One region of the Comamonas denitrificans genome, then DNA from elsewhere that is predicted to be linked to it. Evidence: predicted binding sites of a transcription regulator. Region 1 holds the regulator's gene; the other holds the start of a gene.
What was found. Region 1 encodes NrdR, which represses ribonucleotide reductase genes. Its sites were predicted from a motif close to CACNANATNTNGTG; they were not measured.

Region 1 (15,493 bases):
GGCAGCCTGCTCGATGGCCGCGTGCCCAGCGCCGCGACCATTTTTGACGATGTCTATAAAGAAATGCCGGAGCACTTGCGCCGGCAGCGCCAGCAGATGGGGGTGTAAGCCATGAGCGAAATGACCAGCAACGCCGCCGCCCCGCAAGAGGCGCAGGCGGCTTCTTCCATGACCATGATCCAGGCGCTGCGCTCGGGTCTGGACGTGATGATGGCCAAGGACGACAACGTGATCGTCTATGGCGAGGACGTGGGCTACTTCGGCGGCGTGTTCCGCGTCACCGAAGGTTTGCAGAAAAAATACGGCAAAACGCGCTGCTTTGATGCGCCCATCTCAGAGGCCGGCATCGTCGGCACCGCCATTGGCATGGCCGCCTACGGCCTGCGCCCGGCCGTCGAGATCCAGTTTGCCGATTACGTGTACCCGGCATACGACCAGATCGTCTCCGAGCTGGCCCGCTTGCGCCACCGTTCGGCGGGCGACTTTTTTGCCCCCATCACCATCCGCATGCCCTGCGGCGGCGGCATCTACGGCGGGCAAACGCACAGCCAAAGCCCCGAGGCGGTGTTCACCCATGTGAGCGGTCTGCGCACCGTCATGCCCAGCAACCCGATTGATGCCAAGGGGCTGCTGATTGCCTCGATGGAGTGCGACGACCCGGTGATCTTCCTGGAGCCCAAGCGCCTGTACAACGGCCCCTTTGACGGCCACCACGACCGGCCGGTGCAGCCCTGGAACAAGCACGAGCTGGGCAAGGTGCCCGAAGGCTATTACACCGTGCCGCTGGACAAGGCGGCGATCTTTCGCCCCGGCAAGGCCGTCACCGTGCTGGCCTACGGCACCATGGTCTGGGTGGCCGAGTGCGCCGCGCGCGAAACCGGCATCGATGCCGAGGTGATTGACCTGCGCAGCCTGTGGCCGCTGGACCTGGACACCATCGTCGAATCGGTCAAAAAAACCGGCCGCTGTGTGGTCGTGCACGAGGCCACGCGCACCAGCGGCTTTGGTGCCGAGCTGGTGGCCCTGGTGCAAGAGCACTGCTTCTACCACTTGGAAGCGCCCATTGAGCGCGTGACGGGCTGGGACACCCCCTACCCGCACGCCCAAGAGTGGGCTTACTTTCCTGGCCCTGCCCGTGTGGGTGCGGCTTTGCAACGCGCAGTGGAGGCATAAAAAATGGGTATTTACGTTATTCGCGTGCCCGATATCGGCGAGGGCATTGCTGAGGTGGAACTGGTTGCCTGGCACGTCGCGCTGGGTGAAAACGTCAAGGAAGACCAGCCCGTGGCCGATGTCATGACCGACAAGGCCAGCGTGGAAATTCCCTGCCATGTGCATGGCAAAGTGATTGCCCTGGGCGCGGCCGTGGGGCAGATGATTTCGGTCGGTGCTGAGTTGATCCGCCTGGAAGTCGAGGGCGAAGGCAACTTAAAAGAAGATGCTGCACCGGCGCAAGCTACTGCACCAGCTACACAAATTGCAGCTGCTCCCGCAGAAAAATCAAAGCAATCAGATACAAAAGCATCTGAAAACATTGCAATACCAGCGGTACAAGCTCCTAAACAAGCATCTGTCCCGCCGGCCCGCCCTGCCGCCCACGCCCCCGTGGCCCAGGTCCGCAAGGAAGGGGAGCGCCCGCTGGCTGCGCCCTCGGTGCGCCGCCGCGCCCTGGACATGGGGGTGGACTTGCGCCTGGTACACGGCAGCGGCCCGGCCGGGCAGATTTCCCACGCCGACCTGGAAGCCTTTGCCGCTGGCCAGGGCCCGGTGCTGGGGGGCAACCCGCAGTATGTTGAGCGCCACGGCGAGGAGGTGATTCCCGTCATCGGCCTGCGCCGCAAGATTGCGCAGAAGATGCAGGAGGCCAAGCGCCGCATCCCGCACTTCAGCTATGTGGAAGAAGTGGACGTGACCGAGCTGGAGGCACTGCGCCAGCAGCTCAACAAAATCCACGGTGCTACGCGCGGCAAGCTCACGCTGCTGCCGTTTTTGGCCCGCGCTATGGTGCTGGCGCTGCGCCAGTTTCCGCAGATCAACGCCCGGTATGACGACGATGCCGGCGTGGTTACCCGCTTCGAAGCCGTCCACCTGGGCATTGCCGCGCAGACCGACGGCGGCCTGATGGTGCCCGTGCTGCGCCATGCCGAAAGCCTGGACCTGTGGGCCAGCGCCGCCGGTATCGCCCGCGTGGCCGAGGGGGCCAAAACCGGCAAGCTGGGCCGCGAGGAGCTGACCGGCTCCACCATCACCCTGACCAGCCTGGGGGCGCTGGGCGGCATCGTCAGCACCCCGGTGATCAACCATCCGGAGGTGGCCATCGTCGGCGTAAACCGCATGGTCGAGCGCCCCATGCTGAAAAACGGCCAGGTCGTGGCGCGGCAGCTGATGAACCTGTCCTCGTCCTTCGATCACCGCGTGGTCGATGGCATGGATGCGGCGCAATTCATCCAGGCCATCCGCGCCCTGCTGGAAACCCCGGCACTGCTGTTTATCGATTAACCGGGAGAGGATAAAAAGATGAAAGAAATTTCCACCAAACTGCTCGTCATCGGTGGCGGCCCCGGCGGCTACGTGGCCGCCATCCGCGCCGGGCAACTGGGCATTCCTACGGTGCTGGCCGAAGGGGCCAGCCTGGGCGGCACCTGTTTGAACATTGGCTGCATCCCGTCCAAGGCGCTGATCCATGCGGCGCAAGAGTTTGCGCACGCCCGCCAGTTCGGCGCGGGCACCTCGCCCCTGGGCATCAAGGTGGCCAATCCGCAGATCGACATTGCGCAAACCGTGCGCTGGAAGGATGGCATCGTCGCCCGCCTGTCTGGCGGTGTCGGGGCGCTGCTGCGCAAGGCCGGGGTGCAGGTGCAGCGCGGTTGGGCGCAGATTGAGGATGGCAAAACCGCCGTCATCACCCCGCACGACGGCGGTGAACCGGTGCGCGTGCGTTGCGAGCATCTGCTGCTGGCCACGGGTTCCGAGCCGGTGTCGCTGCCGTCCATGCCCTTTGGCAGCAATGGCGGAGCCATCTGGTCGTCCACCGATGCGCTCTCGCCCGATGTGCTGCCCAAGCGGCTGGTCGTGGTTGGCGCAGGCTATATCGGCCTGGAGCTGGGCATGGCCTACCGCAAGCTGGGCGTGGAAGTCACCGTGGTGGAAGCCGCCCAGCGCGTGCTGCCCAGCTACGACGAAGAACTGACCCAGCCCGTGCTGGAAGCCCTCAAGCGCAGCGGCGTAGTGCTGCACCTGGGCTGCAGCGTGGCCGGCTACGACGCGCAGCAGGGCGTGCATGTGCGCAATGCCCGGGCCGACGAATTTGCCCTGCCGGCCGAGCGCGTGCTGGTCGCCGTGGGCCGCCGCCCGCGCACCCAGGGCTTTGGCCTGGAAGGGCTGCAGCTGGACATGGCCGGGCGCTTTGTCGCGGTCGATGCGCATTGCCGCACCTCCATGCGCAATGTCTGGGCCATTGGCGACGTGACCGGCGAACCCATGCTGGCCCACCGCGCCATGGCCCAGGGCGAATGCGTGGCCGAGCAAATTGCCGGCAAGAACCGGCGCTTTGAGCCCATGGCCATCCCAGCCGTGTGCTTTACCGACCCCGAGGTGGTGGTGGTTGGCCAAACCCCGCCCCAGGCCGAGGCGGCGGGTGTGGAGGCCATCACCTCCACCTTCCCCTTCGCTGCCAATGGCCGGGCCATGACGCTGGAGGCCACCGGCGGCTTCGTGCGCGTCGTGGCCCGCAAGAGCGACCACCTCATCCTGGGCTGGCAAGCCGTCGGCCAAGGCGTAGCCGAACTGGTCGCCGCCTTTGCCCAATCCCTGGAAATGGGCGCGCGCCTGGAGGATGTGGCCCACACCATCCACGCCCACCCCACCCTGGGCGAAGCGGTGCAGGAAGCCGCGCTCAAGGCACTGGGCCAAGCGCTGCATATTTAGTGCCGTGCATGCGGGCTTAAGGCCATAAACAAACAGGCGCTGCGGGCAACCACAGCGCCTGTTTTTTTAGAACGTGTTCATGATCTCGAATGAAGGTGTGGGGGATGCGGTTCGGGATGGGTTGCGAGGCGCAAACCACAGCAATAGCTTGGCTATTGCGAGGATTTGCAACGACGCAGACCGCCCGAAGCCGCGCCCGCACACCCATGAGGAGATCGTGAACACGTTCTTAGTACCTGCCCGAAATCAACAGCCCCAACGGCCCGCGACGGGCGGGCGCCGAGCGCGCCGCCATCAACGCGCCCATGCAGGGCACGGCGGCAGACCTCATCAAGCTCAGCATGGTGGCGGTGCAAGCCGCGCTGGACGCGCAGGAGCGGGGCACCAAGATGATCATGCAGGTGCACGACGAACTGGTGTTCGAAGTGCCCGAGTCAGAGGTGGATTGGGTGCGCACCGAGGTGCCGCGCCTGATGGCCGATGTGGCCGCTCTCAAGGTGCCGTTGCTGGCCGAGGTGGGCTTTGGTCCCAACTGGGAAAAAGCGCACTGAGCTTCAAAAAAATCAATCAAAAACCCCTTCTCCGCAATGCGCAGAAGGTTTTTTTGCTATTGATTCATGAATTTTTGATGTGCGTTGATGGATGCACTTGCTGACTTGCATCAACATGTTTGCTTTTGAGGTGCCTTTAGCGTAAAAAATCATTGTGTGTATGAAATTGAACAGGGTAATCACTTAGAGTTGTCAGGCGTTGAGGGTTTTGAGTCATTTCACAATCGCTTGGAGGGATTTTCATGCTTGACAGATTTCGTCTGACGCATCGTGTATTTGTTGTGATGGGTGTGTTCTGGTTGATTTTTTTGGCGGTGGCGGCGCTGGGCTTCAATGGCATGAAGCAGGCACGGGATTCGATGGTGGCGATCCATGACGTGCGCATGCGCGCAACCGATGCACTGAGTGTGATGGTCCGCGGTTACCTGGACAACCGCATCCAGATCCTGATGTTGTTCCAGCACGACCCAGAAAGCCCTTTGGCCAAATTTCATGACCACAGCATCGACCTCCATTTCAACCAGATAGTCCAATCCCGACAGGTCAACACCGATGCATCCAAGGTCGTGGCGGACCGTGACATCGACGCTGAAGAGCGCGCACTGGTGGACGACATGCTGGCCAAACGCAAGGCGTGGCAGGGCCAGCGAGACAAGGTTCTGGACGCGCTCAAAAGCGGCTCCTTCGTCCCCGATGTCATGGCTGTTTACCTGGGCGCAGTCAAGCGTGAAGGCAACGCCTTTGAAGAGGCCATGGCGAAGTTGCGCACCTTCCAGGCGGACCGTGCCGCGCAGGAAACCCAGGCGGCCCAGGCGCGTTACGACCAAAGCAAGCTTGCGTTCATGCTGGCGGTGTTGCTGGGTGCCATACCCATGAGCATCGTCATGAACCTGACGCTGCAGCGCATGGGCAGGGGCTTCAGGCAGGCCAGATCGGCTGCATCAGCCATTGCGGCCAACGATTTGACGCAAGGCATTAACCCCACCGGGGCCGACGAAATAACCGAGCTGCTGACCGAGCTTCGCACCATGCAAGCCAACCTGCGCACGCTGTTGGGCACCGTCATGCGTGGCGCTGAATCGATCTCTGCCGCCTCGCATCAAGTGGCTGCGGGCTCAGTGGACTTGTCGGGCCGCACCGAGCAGCAAGCCAGCTCGCTGGAGGAAACAGCATCCGCCACCGAGCAATTGACGAGCAGCGTGGGGGCCAACGCCGACAGCGCCAAACAGGCGAACAAAATGGCCCACGATGCCTTCGAAGTGGCCAACAAAGGCGGTGACATGGTCAAGGGCGTGATCCGCACCATGGACGAAATCAACACCTCGTCACGCAAGATCGTGGACATCATTGCCGTGATCGACAGCATTGCTTTCCAGACCAACATCCTGGCCCTCAACGCGGCGGTGGAGGCGGCGCGGGCGGGCGAACAGGGGCGCGGGTTTGCCGTGGTGGCCTCGGAAGTGCGCACGCTGGCCCAACGCTCCGCCACCGCTGCGCATGAGATCAAGGCGCTGATCGGGGACTCTGTCAGCAAGGTCGAAAGCGGCACCATTCAGGTCGCAGAGACCGGTGCAACCATGCAAGATACCGTTGCAGCCATCGAAAAAGTGGCCCAAATTGTGAGCAACATTGCAGCCTCCAGTGCCGAGCAGGCCCAGGGTATCTCGCAAATCAACGATGCCCTGTCCATGATGGACGGCGTGACCCAGCAAAACGCCGCGCTGGTGGAAGAGTCGTCTGCTGCGTCGGCAGCCCTGAGCGAACAGTCCCATCGCCTCAAGCAGGCGGTGAGTGCGTTCAAACTCTGATGTTATTCATTTAATAGCAGTGCGCCAGCAAAGGCGGTAGATCGTAGTTGATGAAAGTTCAATACTGGGAAGACAGGCTTTGTTGCACAAGTCGGAAGGCAGACGAGATTACCCCAGCCCCAGACGCAGCTATGCCATGGCACCCACGGGCACCGTGCTCGGGCGCCCGAGTTGCGTGAAACGGTTGAGCAGAGCCACACGCACATGCAACTCCACCACCTGCCGCTCAAACGTGCGCGCCATCACCCGTTGGCCCAGGCGTTTGAAGCAGTGCATCTTCGTCTCCACCAGACTTCTGCGGTGATAGTCGCTCCACTTTTTCCAGATGCTGCGCCCCAATCTGTCACAGGCTCGCAGCGCTTCGTTGCGCGCATGCGCTCCCACCAGGGTCGCCTTCCACGTCTGGGCGTTCTTGCGCGGGGGGATCACCGCCTGCGCATTTCGCTGGGCAATCGCCGCATGGCACGCCTTGGTGTCGTAGGCACCGTCCCCACTGACGCTGGCAATCGGCTCATCGGGTGGTATCTGCTCCAGCAACTCGAGCAGCATGGGCGCATCGCCCACGCTGTTGTCGGTCACCTCGATGGCCCGGATCTCCAACGTGTGGGCATCAATACCCAGGTGCACCTTGCGCCACTGGCGCCGGTACTCGGCACCGTGCTTCTTGCGTTTCCATTCGCCTTCGCCAAGGAACTGAATGCCGGTGCTGTCCACCAGCAGTTCCAGTGCGGTGGTACTGGCTCGGTAGGGCAGTTGTACCTGCAAAGTCTTCTGGCGTCGGCACACGGTGCTGTAGTCGGGCACCCGCCAGTCCAGGCCTGCCAGACGCAGCAGGCTTTCAACCATGCCCAGGCTTTGACGCAGGGCCAGACCGAACAGGCACTTAGAACGTGGTGCCCCTCACTTCTTGAGCGGAATCGGTGTCTGCGCGGGCACGGGCACCACCGCAACGCTGTTCTGGGGCGAGCCTTCGATGAGTTTTTCAGAATACGTCAGGTACACCAGCGCGTTGCGCTTGGCATCCACTATGCGCACCACGCGCAGGCGCTTGAACAGGATGGACGTGCGCTCGCTAAACACCTCCTGCTGCTGGGGCAAAGGCCCCGCAGCAAACTGCACCGGCCCGGTGGCTGCGCAAGCGATCGAGGCCTCGGAGCGGTCTTCCGCCAGCCCCAGACTGCCCTTGATGCCCCCCGTGCGGGCACGCGAAACGTAGCAGCTCACGCCCTGCACGTGAGGGTCGTCGTAGGCCTCGACCACAATGTCGTGGTCGCGCCCCAGCCATTTGAAGGCGGTATCGACATCGCCAATTTTTTCGCCGCTGGCCGCCGCCCACGTCGGACACGCCAGCACAGCGGCCAGCAGCCAAGCGCGGTGCCTCATGTGCACAGTAGATAAATAGGGCATAGGGCGTGGCCTCCTTGTGTAAATTGCGAGGAACAATTGTAGAGTGCCCCCCGCGCCGCCTGCACCCCAAAACAGCCCCCACCGAAAGCCCCACGCCTTGCACCACCGACCACCGCACGCCCCCGCACAGCCATCTTTGCCAGCGCCCCGCGCTTCCTCCTGGCGCATAAATCTGGGCATTGCCGCCTTTTGGCTGGCCGCGCTGGGGGTGCTCTACATCGCTATGGAGCACTACTTGCAGCCCAACGCCGCAGTGGTCACGGCCAGTGGCAGCCTGCAGATCGAGCGCCACCGCGATGGGCATTTTTATGTGGATGGCAGCATCAATGGCCAGCCTGTGCGCTTTATGGTGGACACGGGGGCCACCTACATCACCATCACCGACACCCTGGCCCACAGCGCTGGTCTGCAAGGGGGCGAGGTGGTGCAGTTTCGCACCGCCAACGGCACACGCACCGGGCGGCTGGTGCGGGCACAGTCAATTGCCGTTGGGCCACTGCGGGTGAACAACCTCACCATCGGGATTGGCTACACCGGAAGCGATGCCCAAGCGGCCTTGCTGGGCCAGAATTTTTTACGCCAGTTTGATGTATCGATGCGGGGGAATGTGCTGGAGTTGCAGCCACGCTGACCGGCAGGAGCAGATAAATGCACCGCTGATGAGGCATACAAGGCCTGAGATGGCGTGCAGGCTTTGAGAGAGTTGGTGCGCGAGGCCGTGCAGTGCAACCAGCCTTTGCTGATGGGCGAATCACCCGAGCGCCAGGCGATTGCTTAAACAATTTAACGAAGCTGTTTGCGCTTGAATTGATTGGTTTTTAGATAGTTATTAAGCCAAAAGTATTAATAATAAAGCGCGTACAGCTATTTTTATGATAGCTTCAGGCAAACTTACTGCACCCGCACGGCATCAACCAGGTCTTTGAATTCATTCACATCTTCAAAACTGCGGTACACACTGGCAAAGCGGATGTAGGCCACTTTGTCCAGCTGGTGCAGCTCTTGCATCACCATCTCGCCAATGCGGCTGGAGGGCACTTCGCGCGAGGCGGCGCTGAGCAGCTGCTCTTCAACATGCTCAATCGCAGCATCAATGGCGGGCGCGGGCACCGGCCGTTTGCGCAGGGCCAGGGCCAGAGAATCACGCAGTTTGTTGCGGTTGTATTCGGTACGGCGGCCGTCTTTTTTGACCACCATCGGAAAGTTCACATCCGGTCGCTCGTAGGTGGTAAACCGTTTGGTGCAGGCGGAGCACTGGCGCCGCCTGCGGGTAAAGCTGCCATCCTCGGCCACGCGGGTTTCCATCACCTGGGTGTCCGGGTGATTGCAAAACGGGCATTTCATGGCGCTCTACCTTGTCCCTGGGCAGGGCTTAGTTGCTGTACACCGGGAAGCGGGCGGTCAGCTTGGCCACTTCGGCCCGCACGCGCGCCAGGTTGGCTTCGTCGTTCGGGGCTTCCAACACGTCAGCCACCAGGTTGGCGGTGATGCGGGCTTCTTCTTCCTTAAAGCCGCGCGTGGTCATGGCCGGGGTGCCGACACGGATGCCGCTGGTGACCATGGGTTTTTCAGGGTCGTTGGGGATGGAGTTTTTATTGATGGTGATGTGGGCAGCACCCAGGGCCGCTTCGGCCGCCTTGCCGGTGATGCCCTTGGAGCGCAGATCGACCAGCATGACGTGGCTTTCGGTGCGGCTGGAGACGATGCGCAGGCCACGCTCGATCAAGGTCTCGGCCACCACCTTGGCATTTTTCACCACTTGCTCTTGGTAGGCCTTGAACTCGGGGGTCAGGGCTTCTTTGAAGGCCACAGCCTTGCCGGCGATGACGTGCATCAGCGGGCCGCCTTGCAGGCCAGGGAAAATGGCGCTGTTCAGGGCTTTTTCGTGCTCGGCCTTCATCAGAATCACGCCGCCACGGGGGCCGCGCAGGCTTTTGTGCGTGGTGGTGGTGACCACATCGGCATGGGGCACGGGGTTGGGATAGACACCGGCGGCAATCAAGCCGGCGTAGTGGGCCATATCCACCCACAGGATGGCGCCGACTTCTTTGGCGATTTTGGCAAAGCGGGCAAAGTCAATTTCCAACGCATAGGCCGAAGCACCGGCAATCAGGATGCGCGGCTTGTGCTCGCGGGCCAAGGCTTCCATTTTGTCGTAGTCAATTTCTTCTTTGGCGTTCAGACCGTAGGAGACCACGTTGAACCACTTGCCCGACATGTTCAGCGGCATGCCGTGGGTCAGGTGACCGCCTTCGGCCAGGCTCATGCCCATGATGGTGTCGCCAGGCTTGGCAAAGGCCATGAGCACGGCCTGGTTGGCTTGCGAGCCGCTGTTGGGTTGCACGTTGGCCGCTTCAGCACCGAACAGTTGTTTAACGCGGTCGATGGCCAGTTGCTCGACCACATCCACATGCTCGCAGCCGCCGTAGTAGCGCTTGCCGGGGTAGCCTTCGGCGTATTTATTGGTCAGTTGCGAGCCTTGGGCTTCCATGACGGCGGGGGAGCAGTAGTTTTCGCTGGCGATCAGCTCAATGTGCTCTTGCTGGCGTTGGTTTTCGGCCTGGATGGCGGCAAATACTTCGGGATCGACAACTTGAACGGTATTGGAACGTTGGAACATAGTGTGAACGGCAGTTGCGGTGATGAGTCCCTTAGAACATCTCTAAGGGTTGCCCAGGCGAACGGCTAAAACACCCGAAGTGTGGCTCAGGCGGTACGCTCCCCGGTGGTTGGTGTGCGCCAAGGCACAAAACTGTTCCACATCAGCGTAGCTGGGTTGCATGCTTGCCCCGCCTTGCCTATCGCCAGTCGCGTACTCTGTAATTCTAGCTGCTCATAAAAGCAAAGCCGACATTGGTCGGCTTTATTGCGGGTGGCGTGCCCAGTCTAGCGACGGCGATATGCAAGCACGCTGCTACATATTGTCTGGATGGGTCGCACCAGGTGCCGCGTCGGCAGGCTGCGTGCTGGCCAGTGCCAGGGTTTGGGCAGCGCCAGCGGCAGGGGCTGCCGCAGTGGTTGTTGGTTGTGCCGGCGGCGCTGCGGGTGCGGCACGGCCTGCCACTTGGCGAATACGTTGGTATTCGGCCAGCACCTTGGCGCCATAGCCTCCATCAGAGGGCAAATTGGCTGCGCCAACGTAGTATTTCAAACCGCCTTCAATCGAGCCCGCACGGCGGATGTATTCCTTCAAAATTGCCACGCCCACGCGCATATTGCTCACCGGATCAAACGCGGCCAGATCGCCACCGAAATGTTCGTACTTTTCGGTGTGCACCCGGGTCATGACCTGCATCAGACCTTGGGCACCGACACTGCTTTGGGCAAACGGGTTAAAGCGCGATTCAATGGCCACCACAGCCAAGATCAAAGTGGGGTCAATCTTGTGCTGGCTGCCTTGGTTATAGGCTTCCGCCACCAGGGCCGCCATCGGTTCGGCCGCCACCTTGTACTTTTTGCTCAGCCAGTAGGCAATGGCGGCTTGCTCACGCGGCAGCGCTTTGGGATTGGTGGCCGTGGTGCGCTCAATGGCTTCAGGCTCAGAGGCAATAGAGCCTTCTGCCGCTGCATGTTGGCGCTCTTGCAACCAAGCGTGCAGCTGCGCTTCGCCAGCAGAACGCCAGTCGGGGCGCACGAGGAAAACCACGATCATGCACGCCACGGCAATGCCTAGCAGTGCCAGCGTATTACGAAAAATTTCAAGAAAGCCTTCCGTGGTATCGGAAAAAACTGAGCGCACAGCGGCGCCGAGGTTTCTTGACGGAGTCATAGCGGATCCTTTGCTTTCGGTTCGCACAGTCACGTTGGCAGCCCAGGTGCTTGTCACCTTGGATAAACCAATCTGTCTGAACCGGGAGTGGAGGGGGCTGCTTCTTCGCAAGAGATGCTCGGTTCAAGCACCATCTGGAAATAAGGCCATGGAGCAGCGTCAATAAAAAAGCCCTGGAGAAAACCAAGGCACGGTGCGCATTGTAAAAGTCTGCAAAATTACCAGTCAATGGTAAAAAAATATTTTTTTAGACAAAAAAGTTATTTCAAAACCTCTTGCATCGCCTGTTTTTTAGTGGTTTACCCTTGAGAAAAGAAATTTTTTGGCACAAAGCGTTGGCATTTGGCATGTGACTGGCTACATTGGAAGCGGGTGTTTTGCACCTGTTATTCGTTGGCTTGCAGCCACAGCGCTGGCCCTCCCAGCACTCAGCCCCTGTTTGGCAACCGGCTGCAACGGCGAATCCCAAGGGGTAATCATTACCCCGTGGCATGAAGGCACTACCCCCTTTTTGCCACTGCAGCGCAAGGTCTTGGACTTTGCCTAAAGCCCCACATGCAAAGCTTTTGGATGTGGGGCTTTTCCGTATCAGATGCCCCTGCAGCGGACATTTGTCGAAATAAGCTTGGGGGCTACGCGTTTCGGGGCGAAAATACCGCCCAAGCCGACACCGGTGCCTGCGCCTGCACTGGAATTTTTTAGAATACGCCCAGGATGGCTCCCCATCCTGGGCGACTCCTTTTTTACCGAAAATAAAGTTTTATTCAGCGCTATGTCTGACGCCATTGAAAATACCCCCAGCAGCGCCCCTGCAGCCGATATCCATCCTTTAGATACCCTGACCGGGGGCGCTTTCTCTGCCGAAACCTCGGGCGAGCGCGCTGCTTGCTTGCGCACTTGGCTGGCCTCCAATCCCAGCGCAGCGCAGTTGCAAGAAGTGCTCAAGGAGCTGGGCAACCGTGACAAAAGCGCCAGCCGCTTGCTGCGCGAGCGCTTGGATGAAATGCGCCGCACACAAGACCAAGATTTGATTGCCGATGAATGGGCCGCCAGCGCCCAAGCACTGCTGCAAGCAGAAAAGTTTTCGGCAGAACAAGCCGCCGTTTGGCAGCGCGATGCCGCCAAAGCCGGGGCTCCACTGTCGCGCGAACCCTTGGCCAGTTTAAAAATCCAGTTGCTCGAACGTGCCAAAAGCATTGAAGATTTGCAGCACAAAGTGCAAGTGCAGCGCGAGGTAGCAGTGCTTTTGGCCCAGCGCATTGAGGTGCTCTCCACCAAGCCTTGGAAAGACGCTGAAGCCGCACTGGACACCTTGCAATCGGATGTCACCCAATGGCGCCAGCAGGCACTGGCACTGCGCAGCGATGCCGGATGGATTTGCGTGCAAGAGCGCTTTACCAGCATCTTGCAAAGCTCGGAAGAGCAGTTGCTCTTGGTGTGGCAAGCTTTCTTGGATGCCCTGGCCGTCACCAAATTGGCAGCCGAAGATGGCAATGCGCCCTTGCCTGCCGTGCCTGTGTGGGCCGATGAAATTCGCATTGCCCGGGGCTTGCCTTCACAATTGATAGCAAGCCCCGCTGCTGCAACGCCGGTCAAACCCAACCCTGCTGCCAAACAGCAAGCAGCGCAAGCGGCACTTGCTCCTTTATTAGAAGCTTTGGCGACCGCCGCCCCAGAGGCAAAAGCCGCCGCCATTGCCCAAGTGCGCAGCGCTTTAAAACAGCATGGCCGCTGGCTCTCTGCTGACATGGCCCAACAGGTACACACCCAATTGCTGGCCGCTGGCGACAGCTTGGGCTGGCAGCCGCAACAGGCCGATACCCTGCGCCAGCAGCTGGTTGAGCAAGCGGTTGCGCTGGCCCAAAGCAGCCAGCCTGGGCGCAAGCTGCAAGATACTTTGCGCCAATTGCGTGACCAATGGCGGCAAATTGACCAAGGTGCTGCACCCAACCATGGCTTGTGGAAAAAATTTGACGAAGCCTGCACCCAAGTGCACCAGCAAGTGCAGCTGTGGCTGGGCAAAGCCCGGGCCCAATCGTCAGAAAACAAAGCCAGTCGCCAGGCCTTGATTGATGAAGTCAAAGCCTGGACGGCCGCCCAGCCTGCCACCCCGGACTGGAAAGAAACAGCCCGCGCCCTGCGCCAATTTGGCCAACGCTGGCGCGATGGTGGCCACATTGGAGAAAAACTGTTTGCCGAGCTGCAAACCGCCTGGAAAGAAGCCATCCATGCCGCCGAGGCTCCTTTAAAAGCTAAACAAAAAGAGAGCATCGCCCGCCGTGAAGCATTGATTTCTGAAGCAAAATCTTTGCAAGATGGCGGTGTATTTTCGGTAGATGCTATTAAATCTTTGCAGCACCAATGGCAAACCTTGGCCCAGGATGTGCCCTTGGATCGCAAACTTGAGCAAAAACTGTGGGATGCTTTCCGCGCCCCGCTCGATGCGCTGTTCGAGCGCAAATCGGCCGAACGCAGCCGTGCCCCAGCGCAAGCCCTCTCGGCCTACGACCGTGCGGTGGTCGATGCCGCGCAGGCGGTGCAGGCAGCCAATGCCAGCGGCGATGCCCAGCAGATTCGCGCAGCATTGCAGGCCTTGGAAGCCGCTAAACATGCCCAGCAAGCCCACACCGACGCTGCCGCAGCCCCTGCAGCAGCCAGCGAAGTGGCCCCTGCCGCCGCCAAACCCAGCACCGATCGCCCCGTTGTGGCGGTGCGTGGCGATGACCGGCCTGGCGCCAAAAAAGACACCACCGCCCCAGCAGGCCGTGAGGCACGTGGACCGCGCGACCGCCGTACTGAGCGCGGCTCCCGCCCCGACCGGGCGGAACGCCCCGAGCGCGGCCCCCGCCTGTCAGACGCTGCCTTTCGCGCCCAGCGCGATGCGGTGGATGCTGCCCAGCAGGCCCTGCGCAAACTGGCAGCCCAAGCGCACGGTGAAGCCGTGACGCAATTGCTGCAGGCCTGGGCACAGCGCGACGCAGCCGCCTTGCCCGCTGCCCAAGATCTGGGCAAATTGCCCGCCGCTGCGCGCACGGGATGGAGCCAAGCCTTAAGCGCCTCGGCCAAAGGCGATGCAGCGCAAGCCCTGCTGCGCCTGGAAGTGGCCGCCGACATCCCCACGCCAGCGCAACACCACAGCCAGCGCCGCATGCTGCAATTGCAGCTGCTCACCCAACGCAACGCGGCCATGCCCGCAGAGACCTGGGCGCAGGATGTGGCCACGGTATTGGCCTCGGCCCACGAAGAAGCCGCAGCACGGCGCTTGCAAAACGCCTTAAAAGTGCTGTTGCGCAAGTAAAGCGCTGCGCACACCCAAAACCGGTGTGCAAGTCTCCATGCCAGTCAGGCAAGTCCTGACTGGCATGGATGGGGCTGATATAGCTGAATTTAACTCAATAAAATCAACAAGTTAAAAACAACCTCACTCCCACTCGATGGTTGCAGGGGGCTTGGTGCTCACGTCGTAAGTCACGCGATTGATGCCCCGCACTTCGTTGATGATGCGGGCGGCGACTTTTTTCAGCAGGGGATAAGGCAATTCAGCTGAATCGGCGGTCATGAAATCGGTGGTTTGCACGGCACGCAGGGCAATCACGTAGTCATAGGTGCGCCCATCGCCCATCACTCCAACGGTTTTCACGGGCAGGAAGACTGCGAAGGCTTGGCTGGTCAGGTCGTACCAATTTTTACCAGTTTCGGGGTCCACCGTCGCACGCAGCTCTTCAATAAAGATGGCATCGGCACGGCGCAGCAAGTCAGCGTATTCCTTCTTCACTTCACCCAAAATTCGCACACCCAAGCCAGGCCCGGGGAAGGGGTGGCGATACACCATGGCGTGTGGCAGGCCCAGGGCAATGCCCAGCTCACGCACTTCATCTTTGAACAAATCGCGCAGGGGTTCGAGCAGTTTTAGCCCCAGTTGCTCAGGCAGACCCCCAACGTTGTGGTGGCTCTTGATGGTTACCGCTTTTTTACCGCCGGACTCAATCACATCCGGGTAAATCGTGCCTTGGGCCAAGAACGTAGCGCCT
Region 2 (15,493 bases), on a different contig from region 1:
CCAGGCTGGCCATCCAGGCCAGGGCATCGGGGTTGAACAGGTTGAGCTGCGCTCCGGCGACAAAGGGGCGCTGGAGCGCCAGGTTGTGCACCGCGCCCATGTCGCCCGCTTCGATCAAAAACTCGGTTTCACGCACGATTTTGTGCATGTCGGCCACGTCGCTGGTCGATTCCAGCAGCACCATGGTGGACAGCACCACCTCTTTGCCGGCATCGCGCAGCATGTGGGCAATGTCCAGCCAATCGCTGTGGCGCAGTTCGCGGCGGCGTGAGCAGACCACTTCGCCCAGGTACACGATGTCCACCGGGGTTTCGGCCATGGCTTGGTAGAACTCAAAAATGGTTTCGCGGTGCCAGTAGTACTGCACCGGGCCGAGGGATAACTTCATCATGGCAATGTCAAAAATTTGTATTCAATAAGGCTTTAACGCTTACGGGATAAGCGTAAGCAGCTATGGTTTATTGCTTGGTTATTTCCAAGGCCGGTGGTAAGCGCCCAGGGTGTGCTGCTGGCCCTCGGCCACCTGGTCGAGGCTGGCCATCCAGGCCGTTTTGGGGGCGTAGAGGTGGCCTTGGGCCATGCAGTGGTCGATGGCCTCGCGCCACACCTTGGTCACCTGCGCCACGTAGGCAGGGCTGCGTTGGCGGCCTTCGATCTTGAAGGCGCGCACGCCCATCTTCACCAGCTGGGGCAGCAGCTCCAGGGTGTTCAGGCTGGTGGGCTCTTCCAGGGCGTAGTAGTTGCTTTCAGCGCCCACATCAAAGCGGCCCTTGCACAGCGTGGGGTAGCCGGCGTTTTCGCCGTGGCCGTATTTGTCGATCAGCACACCGTTCAGGCGCGATTCCACGCCGGTGGACGTGTCTTTCCAGCGCACAAATTTGGCCGGCGAGCACACGCCATGCGTGTTGGGCGACTCGCCCGTGGCATACGACGATAGGGCGCAGCGCCCCTCCACCATCACGCACAGGCTGCCAAAGCCAAAGACCTCGATCTCGACATTGGTGCGCTGGGTGACCTGCTTGACCTGCTCCAGCGACAGCACGCGCGGCAGCACGGCGCGTTGGATGTTGAACTGCTGCTGGTACAGGTTGATCGCGTCGTGGTTGGTGGCCGAGCCTTGTACCGACAGGTGCAGGCGCAGCTGCGGGTGCCGGTCGGTGGCGTAGCGCATCAGGCCGGGGTCGGCCAGGATGACGGCATCAATGCCCCAGGCAGCCGCGCGGTCCAGCGCCGAGCGCCAGGGCGCGGGGTTGCTGGCTTGTGGATAGGTGTTCAGCGCCAGCAGCACCTTGCGGCCCCGGCTGTGGGCGTAGGCGATGCCTTCTTGGATGGCTTTTTCGTCAAAGTTCAGGCCAGCAAAGTTGCGTGCGTTGGTGGCATCGCGCAGGCCCAGGTAAACGCAATCGGCTCCGCCATCAATGGCCGCTTTCAGGGCAGGCAGGCTGCCGGCGGGGCAGACCAGTTCCGGGGCGGGAGCCAGGGCGGGGGTGGGGCTGGAGGAGGCGGGCATAAACAATAAGGGCAACATGAAAAATGCTTTGGACTGTAGTTTTTTTGTTTTTACGTGGGCTGATCTTTGTCAAATTTCGCTGACTTATGGTTGATAAATTTACTCAAGATTTGAATAAAAACATCTTCTTAAGCCGGTTTGCAGGTGGCCCCAATCCGGCGTGAAAAGCGGCGAATACCCCTGCTGGCAGTACCGATGAAGGTGCATTGTTTGATCTGGTTCAAACCTACATCTAGTGTTTTGAAAATACGATAAACGCTACATCTAGTGTTTTTTGTTGTTTTGGAGTGTTTATGAACCCGATCGCAGCGCCGGCCGACAGCCCCATCCAGGTAGAGGTGCAAAGCGCTATCAACGAATACCTCACCCGTGCCGATTGGCGGGTGAACGCCAACGCCAACCAGGGCTATTCCCTGGGCGGGCTGATCTTGAATGTGGCGGGCAAGGTCACGGCCAATTACTGGCTCTCGCACGTGTATGCGCCGCAAGTGGGCGAGGCCCACCGCAATGGTGACATCCATATCCATGATCTGGACATGCTCAGCGGCTACTGCGCCGGCTGGTCGCTGCGCACGCTGCTGCACGAGGGGCTGAACGGTGTGCCCGGCAAGGTCGAGGCCGGGCCGGCCAAGCACATGAGCTCAGCGGTGGGACAGGTGGTGAACTTTTTGGGCACGCTGCAAAACGAGTGGGCCGGGGCGCAGGCGTTTTCGTCGTTTGACACCTATATGGCCCCCTTCATCCGCAAAGATGGCATGGACTACGCGCAGGTGCGCCAGTGCATCCAAGAGCTGATTTACAACCTGAACGTGCCCTCGCGCTGGGGCACACAAACGCCGTTTACCAACCTGACCTTTGACTGGACGTGCCCCGAGGACCTGCGCGAGCAGGTGCCAGTGATCGGCGGGGTGGAAATGCCGTTTTGCTACGGCGAGCTACAGGCCGAGATGGACATGATCAACCGCGCCTACATCGACGTGATGACCACGGGCGATGCCAAGGGCCGGGTGTTCACCTTCCCCATTCCCACCTACAACATCACCAAGGACTTTCCCTGGGAGAGCGCCAACGCCGCGCTGCTGTTTGACATGACGGCCAAGTACGGCCTGCCGTATTTTCAGAACTTTGTGAACTCGGAGCTGGAGCCGCACATGGTGCGCTCCATGTGCTGCCGCCTGCAGCTGGATTTGCGCGAATTGCTCAAGCGCGGCAATGGCCTGTTTGGCAGCGCCGAGCAAACCGGCAGCGTGGGCGTGGTCACCGTCAATTGCGCCCGCCTGGGCTATCTGCACGCCGGTGACGAGGCGGCGCTGCTGGCCGCGCTGGACCGCCTGCTGGAATTGGGCAAAGACAGCCTGGAAGTCAAACGCACGTTGATTCAGCGGTTGATGGACGAGGGGCTGTTCCCCTACACCAAGCGCTACCTGGGCACGCTGCGCAACCACTTCTCCACCCTGGGCGTGAACGGCATCAACGAGATGGTGCGCAACTTCACGCACAACGTGCACGACATCACCAGCGACTGGGGCCATGCCTTTGCCGTGCGCTTTCTGGACCATGTGCGCGCACGCATCGTCGCCTTTCAAGAAGAAACCGGCCACCTCTACAACCTGGAGGCCACGCCCGCCGAAGGCACCACCTACCGCTTTGCCAAGGAAGACAAAAAGCGCTGGCCCGGTATTTTGCAAGCGGGCACACCCCAGCAGCCCTACTACACCAACAGCTCGCAACTGCCCGTGGGCTTTACCGACGACCCGTTCGAAGCCCTGCAGCGCCAGGAAAGCCTGCAAACCAAATACACCGGCGGCACGGTGCTGCACTTGTACATGGGCGAGCGCTTGTCCAGCGGCGCTGCCTGCCGCGAGCTGGTCAAGCGCGCGCTCACGCGCTTTCGGCTGCCCTACATCACGGTCACGCCCACCTTCTCGATTTGCCCCCAGCACGGTTACCTGGCTGGGGAGCACCCCTTCTGCCCCAAGTGCGATGAAGAGCGCTTGGCAGAAAAGCGCCGCCGCCAGCAATTGCAGGCAGCGTGATGAAAACCATAGCTTTTACCGCTTGTAAAAAGGTTTTTTCAGATGCTTTTATCTTTAAAAACCAATGAATAAAAGCGGGTCAAGCTATTTATTTATTTATTCAATTGAAGGAAACCACCATGAACGCCCTCTCTACCCCCGAAACCGCTGCCCTGACCGCTGCCGTGCAATTGACCGATGCCGAACGCCAGCCCTGCGAGGTTTGGACCCGCGTGATGGGCTACCACCGCCCGGTGGCCAGCTTCAACATTGGCAAGCAAGGCGAGCACCACGAGCGCCAGTTCTTCCGCGAGCAGCAGTAAGTCCATGGCCCGCCGGATTGCCTTGGGTGCATTGGGGGCCGCCCCATTGCGTGTCAGCGGCTTGACGCGCATGACCAGCATCGACTTTCCCGGCCAGCTGGCGGCCGTGGTGTTCTGCCAGGGCTGCCCCTGGCGCTGCGGCTATTGCCACAACCCGGATCTGCTCGATGCCACCGCGCCTGCGGCCATGGCATGGGGTGAGGTGCTGGCCTTTTTGCAGCAGCGCCAAGGCTTGCTGGATGCGGTGGTCTTCTCCGGAGGCGAGCCACTGCTGCAACCCGGCCTGCCCACCGCGCTGCAGGAAGTGCGCGCGCTGGGTTTTGCCACTGGCCTGCACACCGGCGGCATGTACCCCGAGCGCCTGGCGGCCGTTCTGCCGCACCTCGATTGGGTGGGGCTGGACATCAAGGCCCCGGAAGGCGACTACGCCCGCATCACCGCCACTCCCGGCAGCGGTGCCAAAGCCTTTGCCGGCTTGCAATGCCTGCTGGCCAGCGGCGTGGATTTTGAGTGCCGCACCACCTGGCACCCCGGCTTGTTTCCCTTTGCCGATTTGCTGGCCCTTGGGCGCAGCCTGCAGGCCCAGGGCGTGCGCCAGTGGGCGGTGCAGCAGTGCCGCAGCCCCGATGCGGCTGCGTGGTGCTGGACGGCCGGGCAGCAGGAGGCGCTGGCCCAGGGCTGGCACGGCTTTACATTGCGCACTGCATAAAATTGATGCAAATCAATCTCATTAACTTTTTTGTGGCAATAAAATAGATGAACTTTTCATCATCTTTTGCCATGTCCCATTTATCCCGCTTCCGCTGCGCCTTGCGGCCCCTGGCCTGGGCCGCTGCCGTCACCTGCATTGCCACGCCCGCCGGGGTGGGGGCCCAAACCGCTGCCGTGCTGCCCGATGTGACGGTGCGTGCCGACCAAGATGGCCGCCTGCCCCTGGCCCCGTCGGCCCAGCGCGAGCGCCAGCGCCTGGAGCAACTGCCGGGCGGCACCAACCTCATCCAGCCGCAGCAAGCGGCCCGCTTGGCCACCTTGCGCGATGCGCTGGATTACCAGCCCGGCATCGTGCTGCAAGACTTTTTTGGTGCCACCGACCAGCCGCGCCTGTCGATTCGCGGCTCAGGCATCCAAAGCAACCCGGTCAATCGCGGCGTGGTGCTGCTGCAAGATGGCCTGCCGCTGAACGAGGCCGATGGCTCTTTTGTCATCGGCACGTTGGAGCCGCGCAACGCCGCCCTGGTCAGCGCCCGCCGGGGTGCGAACACCCTTACACCCAGCGCCACCACCCTGGGCGGGGAACTGGATTTTCAATCGCTCACCGGTGCGGATGAACAAGGCGTGGTGCGGGCTGAAGTGGGCAGTTTTGGCCGCAAGGCCTTGCAAGGGGCGTTGGGCCTGGTGGGCCAGCAGTGGGACGGACGCGTAAGCGTCAGCAGCGACCGCTTTGACGGCTACCGCCACCACAGCGCCTCGCGGCGCGATGCGCTGCACGCCAATGTCGGCTTTCAAAGCGGCGGGGTGGAAAACCGCACCTACCTGTCGTGGACGGATCTGGCATTTGAAATCCCCAACGTCGTGCCCAAAGACCGGGTGCGCAGCGACCCCCGGGGCGTGATGGGCGATGGCAGCACCCCGCAGGACAAGGCCATCAACATCTACCAACGCGACCCCCGCCGTGAAACCCAGCAACTGCGCCTGGCCAACCGCACGCGCTGGGGCAGCGACAGCCTGCGCCAGGAAGTGGGCGTGTACTGGCAGGATACGGACGATTGGTTCAAAGACCCGGCCGTGAGTACGCGCACCGACAGCACCACCTTCGGGGCGCAGTGGCGGGCCGATGGCCAGGTGGGCGCAGGCCTGCAATGGCACACGGCACTGGCCTGGTCGCGCAGCACCATGGACCGCACGCTCAACGCCGTCAGCCCCGCCAACGGCCGCGATTTGCAGCGCTTTGGCGCTTACGACCTGACCGCCGACAACCTGCAAGCCCAGGTGGGGGCCCACTGGCAATTCGCCCCGGCTTGGAGCCTGGTGGGCCAACTGGGCGGGAGCCAGCAACGCCGCGATGCCACCAGCCGCCAGACGGGCCAAACCCTGAATCAGCAATGGACGTTTGCCACGCCCAAACTGGGGCTGAACTGGCAGATTACACCCAGCACCCGGCTGTGGGCCAATATCAGCCGCAGCCAGGAAGCGCCCACGTTCTGGGAAATCGTCACCGGTGCCGTGCCCAACCCGGGCAACCCGGCGACCGCCGTCAGCGGATTGACCAAACTCAAACTGCAACGCGCCACCACTTGGGAGCTGGGCGGCCAGGGCCAGTGGGGCACAGGCAACCGCGCCACGCATTGGCAACTGGCGCTGTACCGCAGCCAGGTGGCTGACGAGATCATGAGCGTGACGGATGCCAACGGCCTGTCGGCCAGTACCACCAATTACGCGGGCGGCACCCGCCACCAGGGCATTGAGGCCGGGCTCAGCGGCAGTTTTGCCCTGGGTCAGGGGGCATTGGACTGGCGCGGTTCCTGGACGCTGAGTGACTTTCGCTTCAAGGACGGCATCTACGCTGGCAACCGCATTGCCGGGGTGCCGCGCCACCTGATCAATGCCGAGGTGCTGTGGCGCATCGCCACCACCAGCGGCACCTGGCGCGTTGGCCCCAACCTGCGCTGGATGCCCAGGGCCACGCCCATCGACCACGCCAACACGGCGGGCAGCACGCAGGACAGCTATGCCCTGCTGGGCTTGCAACTGCAATGGCAGCAAGGCCCGTGGATGGCCTACCTGATGGCCGAAAACCTGACCGATCGGCGCTACGCCAGCAGTTTTGCCATCCGCAACCAGGCCACCGCGGCCCAGCCCGGCTACCTGCCCGGGGTGGGGCGCAGCGTGACGGTGGGCATGCGCTACAAGTTTTAAACGAGGAGCCCCTGCCATGCCGCCTGTCGTAAACCGCCGCCAACTGCTGCAAACGGCCGCCGCCCTGGCGGCCCCCACCGTGCTGCCTGCCTGGGCGGCCCCCTTGCCGCAACTGACCCTGTCCGGGCCACCGGCCATTGTGTCGGCCCCCTTGATCCACATGGCGCAAAGCAATGCGCTGGCCGGTGTGGCGGCCAAAACGGTCTTCACCCCGTGGCGTGACCCCGATCAGCTGCGCGTGATGGCGATTGGCAACAAGGCCGACATCCTGGCCATGCCGAGCAACGTCGCGGCCAACCTCTACAACCGGGGCGCGGGGGTGCAGCTGCTCAACATTGCCACCTGGGGGGCATTGTGGGTAGTCACCCGCGATGGGCAGCGCCAAACCCTGTTGGACTTCAAGGGCGAGGAAATCGCCGTGCCTTTTCGGGGGGACATGCCCGACATCATGCTGCAACTGCTGTGCGCCAAACAGGGCATCAACGCCCAGCGCGACCTGCAGCTGCGCTACGTGCCCTCGCCCATGGAGGCGATGCAGCTCTTGATTACCCGGCGCGTGCGCCATGCCCTGCTGGTGGAGCCGGGGGTGTCGATGGCGCTGCGCAAAACCCAGTCCTTTCCCGTCAATGTGGTGGCCCCTGAATTGCACCGGGGAGTCGATCTGCAGCAGGAATGGGGGCGGCTGTTCAAGCGCCCGCCGCGCATTCCGCAGGCCGGGATAGCGGCCGTGGGCGCGGTGCGCCAGCACCCCGAGGTGCTGGCTGCCGTACAAAAAGCGTATGCCGCATCGGTGGTCTGGTGCCGGGCCAACCCGCTGGAGTGCGGCCAGCTGGTGGCGCAGCACGTCGATCTGCTCACCCCCGAGGCGGTGGCCGATGCCTTGCCGCACAGCCAGCTGGAGGCCGTGCCGGTGGCAGCGGCGCGATCAGAGATCGACTTCTTCTACCAGCAGCTGTTTGCGCAAAACCCCAGCCTGCTGGGTGGCAAGCTGCCCGATGCCGGACTGTTTGGGAGCGTTTAGTGGCTTTGCTGTGGCGCTTGCTGCGCGGCATGCCCGCGTATTTGTGGAGTGGCTGGGGCGCCGGTGCCAGCCTGTTGCTGTTTATCGCCCTGTGGGAGCTGGGCGCAGCGTATTACGGCGAGCTGATCTTGCCCGACCCGCGCACCACCTTCGCCACCCTGGGGCAGTTGCTGCAATCGGGCCAAGCCTGGCCCGAGCTGTGGATTACCGCCCGCCGTGCCCTGACCGGGCTGCTGCTGGCCGTGACTGTGGGCAGCGGCCTGGGGATGCTGGCCGGCCTGTCGATGACGGCGGCCATGATGGCCCGCCCCTGGGTCACCCTGCTGTTGGGCATGCCCCCCATTGCCTGGCTGGTGCTGGCCATGCTGTGGTTTGGCGCGGGCGATGGCACGCCGGTGTTCACCGTGTTTGTCGCCTGCCTGCCGGTGGTCTTTATTGGTGCCTTGCAAGGCACGCGCACGCTGGATTTGCATTTGAAGGATATGGCCCGCGCTTACCGGCTGCCCTGGCGCATGCGCCTGCTGGATGTGTACCTGCCCCACGTGGCGGCCTATTTGTTTCCGGCGTGGATCACGGCCCTGGGGTCGTCGTGGAAGGTGGCGGTGATGGCCGAGCTGCTGGCCACCAGTGACGGCGTGGGTGCAGCCTTGGCGGTAACGCGCTCGCACCTGGACATGGGGGCCTCGCTGGCCTGGATTTGTGCCGTGGTCGGCATCTTGTTGCTGCTGGAGTACGGCGTGCTCGAACCCATCAAGCGTGAGCTAGAGCGCTGGCGCGAGGCCGGAGCATGACGGCGGCCAATACGCACCAACTGCGCGTGCGCGCCCTGCGCCATGCCTACGGCCCGACGGTGGTTCTGGACAACGTCGCGCTGCGTGTGCCCGCAGGCCGCACCGTGGCGCTGGTCGGCCCGTCTGGCTGCGGCAAAACCACGCTGCTGCACCTGTGCGCCGGGCTGCTCGAGGTGCAGGAGGGGCGCATCATCCAGCCCTTTGCCCCCACGGCGGTCATGTTCCAGCAGCCGCGCCTGCTGCCCTGGATGGCAGTGCTGGACAACATCGCCCTGGCCCTGAAAGCCCAGGGCGTGGACAAACGCCAGCGCCACGCGCAGGCGCGGCAGATGGCTTTGGCCCTGGGCCTGCCCGAACTGTCGCTGGCGCAATACCCGGCAGAACTTTCGGGCGGGATGCAAAGCCGCGTGGCCCTGGCCCGCGCCCTGGTGCTAGCCCCCAAGCTGCTGCTGATGGACGAGCCGTTTTCTGCCCTGGATGTGGGCTTGCGCTACCAGTTGCACCAGTTGCTGCTGGAGCAGCAGGCCGCCAGCGGCATGGCGGTGTTGCTGATCACCCACGACCTGATGGAAGCCGTGCGCCTGGCGGACGATGTGCTGGTCATGGCCCCCGGCCCGGGGCGCATCGTGGCGCACTACCAGCCTGCGGGCGCAGCGCTGGCCCGCACCGATGACCTGGTGTACCGCTGCGCTGCCGAGCTGCAGCAGCATCCGTTGGTGCGGGCGGCGTTTGAATTGCCTGGGGAGGGGTTGGCGGCGGAGTGTGCTTTGGGGCGGTGGCAGGAGGTGGGGGGAAGTAATTAAATTGATAGCTTGTACCGCTTTAATTGAATAGTTTTTAGGTATTTTTATTGATTAAATCAAATGGATTTGAGCGGTAATAACTATCTTTTTGTTTTTTGGGTTTGCTGGCCGGGTCTCGCCCCGGCGGACGACCTCCTTTCTTGCCCGCGCAAGAAAGGAGGCAAAGAAGGCGTGCTGCGCAGCTTGAATACCTGCCGTGGAACTCGCTTCGCGCCCTGTGGGCGCTGCGCTCAGACAGCCACGGCAAATATGAATCGGTAGAGGCATGCCTGTGCAAAGGCTGCGCTTCTTTTTGGTGTTTTTGAAATGATGAATCTTCCGTCTTCTCCCTTGGATCGCCGGCATCCCGTGTGGATTTGCGCCATGCGCCCGTTCTTTTTGCTGGCGCTGGTCTGCGCCATCCCCTTGGTGTGCTGGTGGGGCGGGGTGTTGGCCTGGGGGTGGCCGGTGCCTGCGGTGGCGGGCGGGGCCATTGTTTGGCACGCGCATGAGCTGGTGCTGGGCTTGGCCGTGGCGGCGGTGGCCGGTTTTGCGCTGACGGCCTTGCCGGAATTTACCGGCGTGGCCTGCGGCACCTGCCGCCAGCTGCGCGTGCTGGTGGGGCTGTGGCTGCTGGTGCGCCTGGGGTTTTGGGCCTCGGGGGCGCTGGGCCTGCCGGCCTTGGTGCTGGCGGGGGCCAGCCAGCTGGCGCTGCTGCTGGGCGTGGCCTGGGTGTTGCTGCCGGCCCTCAAGACCGCTGTCGGGCGGCGGCACTGGGCGTTTGCCTGGCTGCTGTTGGCCCTGGCCGTGACCAGCGCCGGGTTTTACAGCGATGCCCTGCGCGGCCTGCCGGGCCTGCGCTGGCTGGATGCCACGGTGGGGGTGCTGATGCTGCTGATCGTGGTGGCGGCCAGCCGCATTTCCATGCGCATTGTGAACAATGCGATTGATGAAATCACCCCTGGGGCCGCGCCCTACCTGGCCCGCCCGCCCCGGCGCACGATGGCGGCGCTGTGCATTGGTTTTTATACCGGGGCGGAATTTATTGCGCCTGGGCAGCCGGTGACGGGCTGGCTGGGGCTGGCCGCAGCGGCGGCTATGCTCAACCTACTCAACGACTGGCATGTGGGCCGCCCGCTGTGGCAAAAGCGCTTTCCCGCGCTGCTCTACGCCATGTACTGGTGCATGGTGCTGGGCTACGCTGCCTTGGGGGCGGCGCAGCTGGGCTGGCTGAGCGGCGGGATGAGCGCCGGGCGGCACTTTTTGACCATGGGGGCCATCGGGCTGGGGATATTCATCGTGCTGTCGATTGCGGGCCGGGCCCACGTTGGGCGGCCCTCCGACGCTGGCCCCTGGCTGGGTCTGGGCGGTGCCGTGCTGTTGCTGGCCACGCTTTGGCGGGCCATGGGGGCTGTGCAAGGAGTGGGCTGGCCGGTATTGGCTGGCGCTGCGCTGCTGTGGTGCGTGGCGTTTGGTATGTTGGCTTGGCGTGTGGCCCCTGGACTGTGGCTGGCCCGCACCGATGGCAAAACGGGGTGCGCCGATTAGGGCCGAGCGCCCATGCCTGTTCAGCTGGCCCAGCGCCCCAGCCCCAGCTCCACCCAGCCGTTGCCCCGGCGCAGCAGCCACAGGGCTTGCAGCCCCAGGCGCTGGGCCAGGGCCAAGCCGGCGGTGTCGCCCAGTACCAGCAAGGCGGTGGCCCAGGCATCGGCCCACATGCAGTTGGGGGCCAGCACGCTGACGCTGGCCACGCCATTGCGCACGGGGGCCTGCTGGCGGCCATCCATGCTGTGGGCGATGCGGGTATCGCCCAGGGCAAAGTAATGGCGATAGTCGCCCGAGGTGGCAATGGCCATGTCCTGCAGTTCGACCACACCATGCACCGCGCGGCGTTGTGGCTCGGGGCTTTCCACGGCCACGGGCCAGGGGTGGCCGCTGGCCTGGTGGCCCAGGGCGTACAGCTCGCCATCCAGCGCGACCAGGGCATGGCCAATGCCGTGCTGGCGCAGTTGTGCGCTCATGCGATCGACGGCAAACCCCTTGGCAATGCCGCACAAATCCAAGGTGAGCGGGGCCAGCTTGCGCAGCTGGGAGCCTTGGCGCTGCAGCACGTCCCAGGTGGGCGGGCGTGGTTGCTGCCGGGTGTGCGCAATGGCCTGGGCATCAGGGGCGGTAGCGCTGCCAAAGCCCCAGGCGTGTACCAAATCGCCTACGCCGGGGTCGAACGCGCCGTTGCTCAGGCGGGCGACTTCTAAGGCGCAATCGAGTACGTGCAAAAATTCTGTGGGCAGCTCCAACCACTGCCCCACAGGCGCACGGTTGCAGCGCAGCAAATCACTGTCCGCCCGAAAAGGGGACATTTGCGCATCCACCTGCGCCACAGCGGCTGCCAAGTCGTGGCGCAAAGCCGCTTGCTGCGGGCCGGACAAGTCGGCATCCAGCGTGACCGACCAGCGGGTGCCCATGATGGGGCCGTGCAGGTGCAGCCGGGGCAGTTGCTGGTCTGGCGCAGGCAGCGCGTTAAAACACATCTTGGGCATAGCGTTGTGCCTCCTTGAGCTCGTGCAGGGATTGGCCTTGGCGGGCCAGGATGTCTTGCAGCACGGCCTCTACCGCCTGGGCCATGGCCTGGCTGCCGCACACGCGCACCTGGGCCCCTTGGGCCAGCCAGGTGGCAATGCGGGCGCTGTCCTGGCGCAACAGGTCTTGCACATAGCGGCCCGGGCTGCCCCGGGAAAAAGCGGTGTGCAGGCTGCTGAGTTGTCCGCTGGCCAGCCAGGCGTGTAGTTCGTGCGCAAAAAACAAATCCTGCCCCGGGTGGCGTGCCCCGGCAAACAAGTGCATGGGCCGCGCCGGGTGGGCACGGATCAGGCCCACCAAAGGCGCAATGCCCGTGCCCGCGCCAATCAGCAGCACGGGGCTGTTGCCCGGCGGCAGGGCAAAGCCGGGGTTGGGGCGGACAAAGGCTTGCAGCGTTTGCCCGGTTTGCAGGCCGTGCAGAAAGGTCGAGCAATAGCCACCGGGGAGCAAACGCACGCAAATTTGTGCGCTGCCATCGGCTTGGCTGCTGGCCAGCGAGTAATAGCGCGGTAGCCGTTGGCCGGGGGGCACGATGCCCAGCAAATCGCCCCCCTGAAATGCGGGCAAAGCCGCCCCGGCCGGGCTGGCCTGCAAATGCAGCACCACAGCGGGCGGGGCATCGGCACCGGGGTAATCCTGGCGCTGCACCAGGGTGAAGGGCTGGGTGGCGGGCAGGGGCGGGCAATAGTCCAGTGCCAGGGTCGGCTCCAGCCCCAGAGCGTGGCCCAGGCTGCGCCCCCAGCGGGCAAAGGCTTGGGGCGATTGTTGGTGGATGCCTTCCCAGGGCAGCAGCTGTGGCCACCCTTGGGTGGTGAAGCATTGCGCCAAGGCTTGGGCAAAGCCGCAAAACTGCGGGTAGTGCCGATCACCAAACCCCAGGATGGCCATGGGGATGGATGGGGGGGCGGCGGGCCGCTGTTGTGCCAACTGGCGCAGCACGTGGCGGGCGTGGTGGGGGGCCTGACCAGCGCCATAGGTGGCCGCCAAAATCACAATGCGCTGGGTGGCGGCATGGTGCTGGAAATGCTCTAAAGCGGCGCTGTGAACCTTCAGGCCCTGTGCCACCAGGGCCTGGTGCAGGGCCTGGGCAAAGCCCCAGGTGCTGCCGCCTTCGCTGGCCACAAAAATCAAGGTGTCGGCCTGCGCAGCAGGGCTGTTGTGCGCCGTCAGCGCTGGGGTGGCTGCCAGTTTTCGGGTCTGCCGTGCGCTCCACCACAGGCGCAGGCCGGTATAGCTCAGTAGCACGGTGGCCATGCTGGCCCCGGCTAAAACCAGCGCCCACAGCCAGGAAGCCTCGCCCGTGTGCAGCCACCGCGCCCAGCGGTACAGCCACTGGCTGGGGCCGGTGGCCTCCCAGGTCAGCAGCTTGCCGCTGTAGCGGTCAATCCAGCCGTGGCCTTGCTGGGTGTGGATTTCCCAGCTTTGCGCCGCATCGTCGGCGCTGGGAAAGCGCAGCACCTCCAAATCTTGCACGCGGTAGGCGTGCAAGGCGCTGAGGGCTTGCGGTGGCAAAGGGGTGCCTTGCACGGTACTCAGGGGTTCTGCCGCTTTCAGGGTGGGCTCGGTCTCTAGCCAGCCCTGGGTGGCTGCGGCCAAAACCAAAGCCGCCGCGCTGGAGATGACCAGCAACGGCACCCCCCAGCGGCCCCATTGCACATGCAGGCGCTGCAGGGCGCTGCCTGGCACCGGGCCGTACAGCCGCCGCCAGCCGCCCATGCGGCGCAGCAGTAGCGCCCAGCCGCTGAGGCTGAGCACCAGCAGCGCCGCCGCGGCACTGGCCGCCAGCCAGCGCCCGGCATCGCCCAGCAGCAACTGGCGGTGCAGGTTTTTCACCCAGCGCGGCAACAGGCTGGGCTGGTAGGGGCCCAGCACCTGAGCGCTGGCCGGGTGGATGCGCCAGGCCTGGGCTTGCTCGCCGTCAAAGGCGTACACCACCAGGGTGCCTGCAGGCTGGCGGCGCAGCGCTTCCACCCCTGGGATGGTCTGCTGCACCTGCTGGGCCAGCGCGGGCAAACTCAGGGCTGGGCCGGGGCTGTTGGCAGTGGTTTGCGCAAATTGTGTGGCGTGGCTTCTCAGGGGCTCCAGGGCCAGCACCCAGCCGGTCAGTGCCAGCACCACCACCAGCAACCCCAGGCCCAAGGCCAGGGAGCGGTGCAGTAGTTTCCAGGGCATGGTTGCGTTCCTTATCGTGCTCGTGCGGTCAAGGCAAATCAAACCGTGTGGATTGGATGTATTGCTTGCCACGGACGGGCTGGCCCGCTTGCGTGGTGCTCAGGGGTACGCGCACTTCGGCCGGGCTGTCGCGCTGGTCTTCTACCGCTGCGTCGATGCGGATTTCATACCCGGCATCCAGCAGGGCATCGGCCAGATCGGCGGTGACTTTGAGCGTGCGGCCCGCGCCCACGCTGGCCCCCGTGACCCCCAGCAGGCGCTGGTTGTCGGCGGCAGACAGGCGGCTCCAGGCACTCAAGTGCTTGTAGTACTTGGCTTTGCTCCCAGCCACCCACAGGGTGCCGGCGTAGGCTCCCTGGGCGTTGGTCAGGTAAACGGCCAGGTAGGCCCCATCGCCGTTGTAATTTTTCAATTGGGTGGTAATCGTGACGGGGCGGCTTTGCGCCAGGCCGGGCAGCAGCAAGGCACAGGCGGCGGCAATGGTGCCCAGGCGGGGCAGGGTGAAGGCAGTCATGGCAGTGCTTTCGGTGGGGTTGGGGGGGCGGGCGGCTTATTCCACCGTGGCGCTGCTGCGGATGGCCGGGCGCTGGGGCGTACTGGGCGCAGCGGGGGCAGCGCTTGCCGGGTTGGCCAGTGGCAGGTTGGTGCTCATTCCCTGCCCTTGGGCTTGGTTGGGGCCGTCGTGCGCGTCGCTGTCTTTGCGGCGTTTTTTGGTTTTGAACTTCACCAGCTCCAAGCTCTGGGGATCAATCTTGGCCTTGAAGCGCTGGCCTTGGGCATCGGTGCCGCGCACTTCGTAGCAGCCATCGTCGATGCCAATGCGCTCCACTTGCCAGCCGCGTTGCGTGGCCATGCTTTGGACGGCTGTGCGTGGCTGCCATTGGGCCGCGGGCACTTCGCAATCGTCATCGGCCCAGGCCGGGGCACTGCTGACCAGCAGGCCTGCCAGGGCCACGCTGGGCCACCAAGCGCGGCGGCGCTGGGCGGGTGCGGGTGTTTTGGAAGGGTGGGGGTGAAAGTGGGTCATGCTGGGCTCCTTCAGGGGTCAAGACAGCAAACACTGCTGTTGGGAGCCATTGTTGAAAACCAGCCGTGAACCCAGGCTGAAGGCGCGGTTCAGCTTGTGTTCATCTGCAAAGCGATGTGGGGTGGAGCGCTGGCAGGCGGTGCCGGAGTGTGGCTAAACGCTGCGCCCCTGGCCGGCTTCTTCGTGGGTTTGCCCGTCACGAATGTGGTAGATGCGCTGGAAGGTGGGGATGATTTTTTCGTCGTGCGTGACCACGATGATGGCCGTTTGGTACTGCTGGGCCATGGCGTTCAAGATGCGCACCACGGCCAGGGCGCGTTCGCTGTCCAGCGGGGCGGTGGGCTCATCGGCCAGGA

Region 2: the regulator NrdR is predicted to act here: its motif matches at 1,767-1,780, upstream of ACFO24_RS05770 (ribonucleoside triphosphate reductase).

What each region holds. Positions count from the first base shown of each region.
Region 1 covers NZ_JBHSEY010000057.1:143,523-159,015, forward strand. Annotated here, with positions in the region: gene ACFO24_RS12660 (3-methyl-2-oxobutanoate dehydrogenase (2-methylpropanoyl-transferring) subunit alpha) at 1-108, shown strand, start outside; gene ACFO24_RS12665 (alpha-ketoacid dehydrogenase subunit beta) at 121-1,173, shown strand; gene ACFO24_RS12670 (dihydrolipoamide acetyltransferase family protein) at 1,177-2,499, shown strand; gene lpdA (dihydrolipoyl dehydrogenase) at 2,518-3,927, shown strand; partial or broken gene ACFO24_RS12680 (DNA polymerase) at 4,161-4,478, shown strand; gene ACFO24_RS12685 (methyl-accepting chemotaxis protein) at 4,721-6,286, shown strand; partial or broken gene ACFO24_RS12690 (IS5 family transposase) at 6,416-7,171, opposite strand; gene ACFO24_RS12695 (CreA family protein) at 7,187-7,669, opposite strand; gene ACFO24_RS12700 (retropepsin-like aspartic protease family protein) at 7,791-8,324, shown strand; gene nrdR (transcriptional regulator NrdR) at 8,585-9,037, opposite strand; gene glyA (serine hydroxymethyltransferase) at 9,066-10,313, opposite strand; ZMP/ZTP riboswitch at 10,358-10,515, opposite strand; gene ACFO24_RS12715 (lytic transglycosylase domain-containing protein) at 10,608-11,462, opposite strand; gene ACFO24_RS12720 (DUF349 domain-containing protein) at 12,235-14,760, shown strand; gene guaA (glutamine-hydrolyzing GMP synthase) at 14,884-15,493, opposite strand, start outside.
Region 2 covers NZ_JBHSEY010000021.1:10,125-25,617, reverse strand. Annotated here, with positions in the region: gene ACFO24_RS05780 (U32 family peptidase) at 1-388, opposite strand, end outside; gene ubiU (ubiquinone anaerobic biosynthesis protein UbiU) at 470-1,510, opposite strand; gene ACFO24_RS05770 (ribonucleoside triphosphate reductase) at 1,804-3,546, shown strand; gene nrdD (anaerobic ribonucleoside-triphosphate reductase) at 3,666-3,848, shown strand; gene ACFO24_RS05760 (anaerobic ribonucleoside-triphosphate reductase activating protein) at 3,853-4,557, shown strand; gene ACFO24_RS05755 (TonB-dependent receptor family protein) at 4,629-6,764, shown strand; gene ACFO24_RS05750 (ABC transporter substrate-binding protein) at 6,781-7,785, shown strand; gene ACFO24_RS05745 (ABC transporter permease) at 7,785-8,576, shown strand; gene ACFO24_RS05740 (ABC transporter ATP-binding protein) at 8,573-9,379, shown strand; gene ACFO24_RS05735 (NnrS family protein) at 9,686-10,906, shown strand; gene ACFO24_RS05730 (FAD:protein FMN transferase) at 10,927-11,898, opposite strand; gene ACFO24_RS05725 (PepSY domain-containing protein) at 11,879-14,110, opposite strand; gene ACFO24_RS05720 (DUF2271 domain-containing protein) at 14,139-14,624, opposite strand; gene ACFO24_RS05715 (PepSY domain-containing protein) at 14,661-15,137, opposite strand; gene ACFO24_RS05710 (ABC transporter ATP-binding protein) at 15,291-15,493, opposite strand, start outside.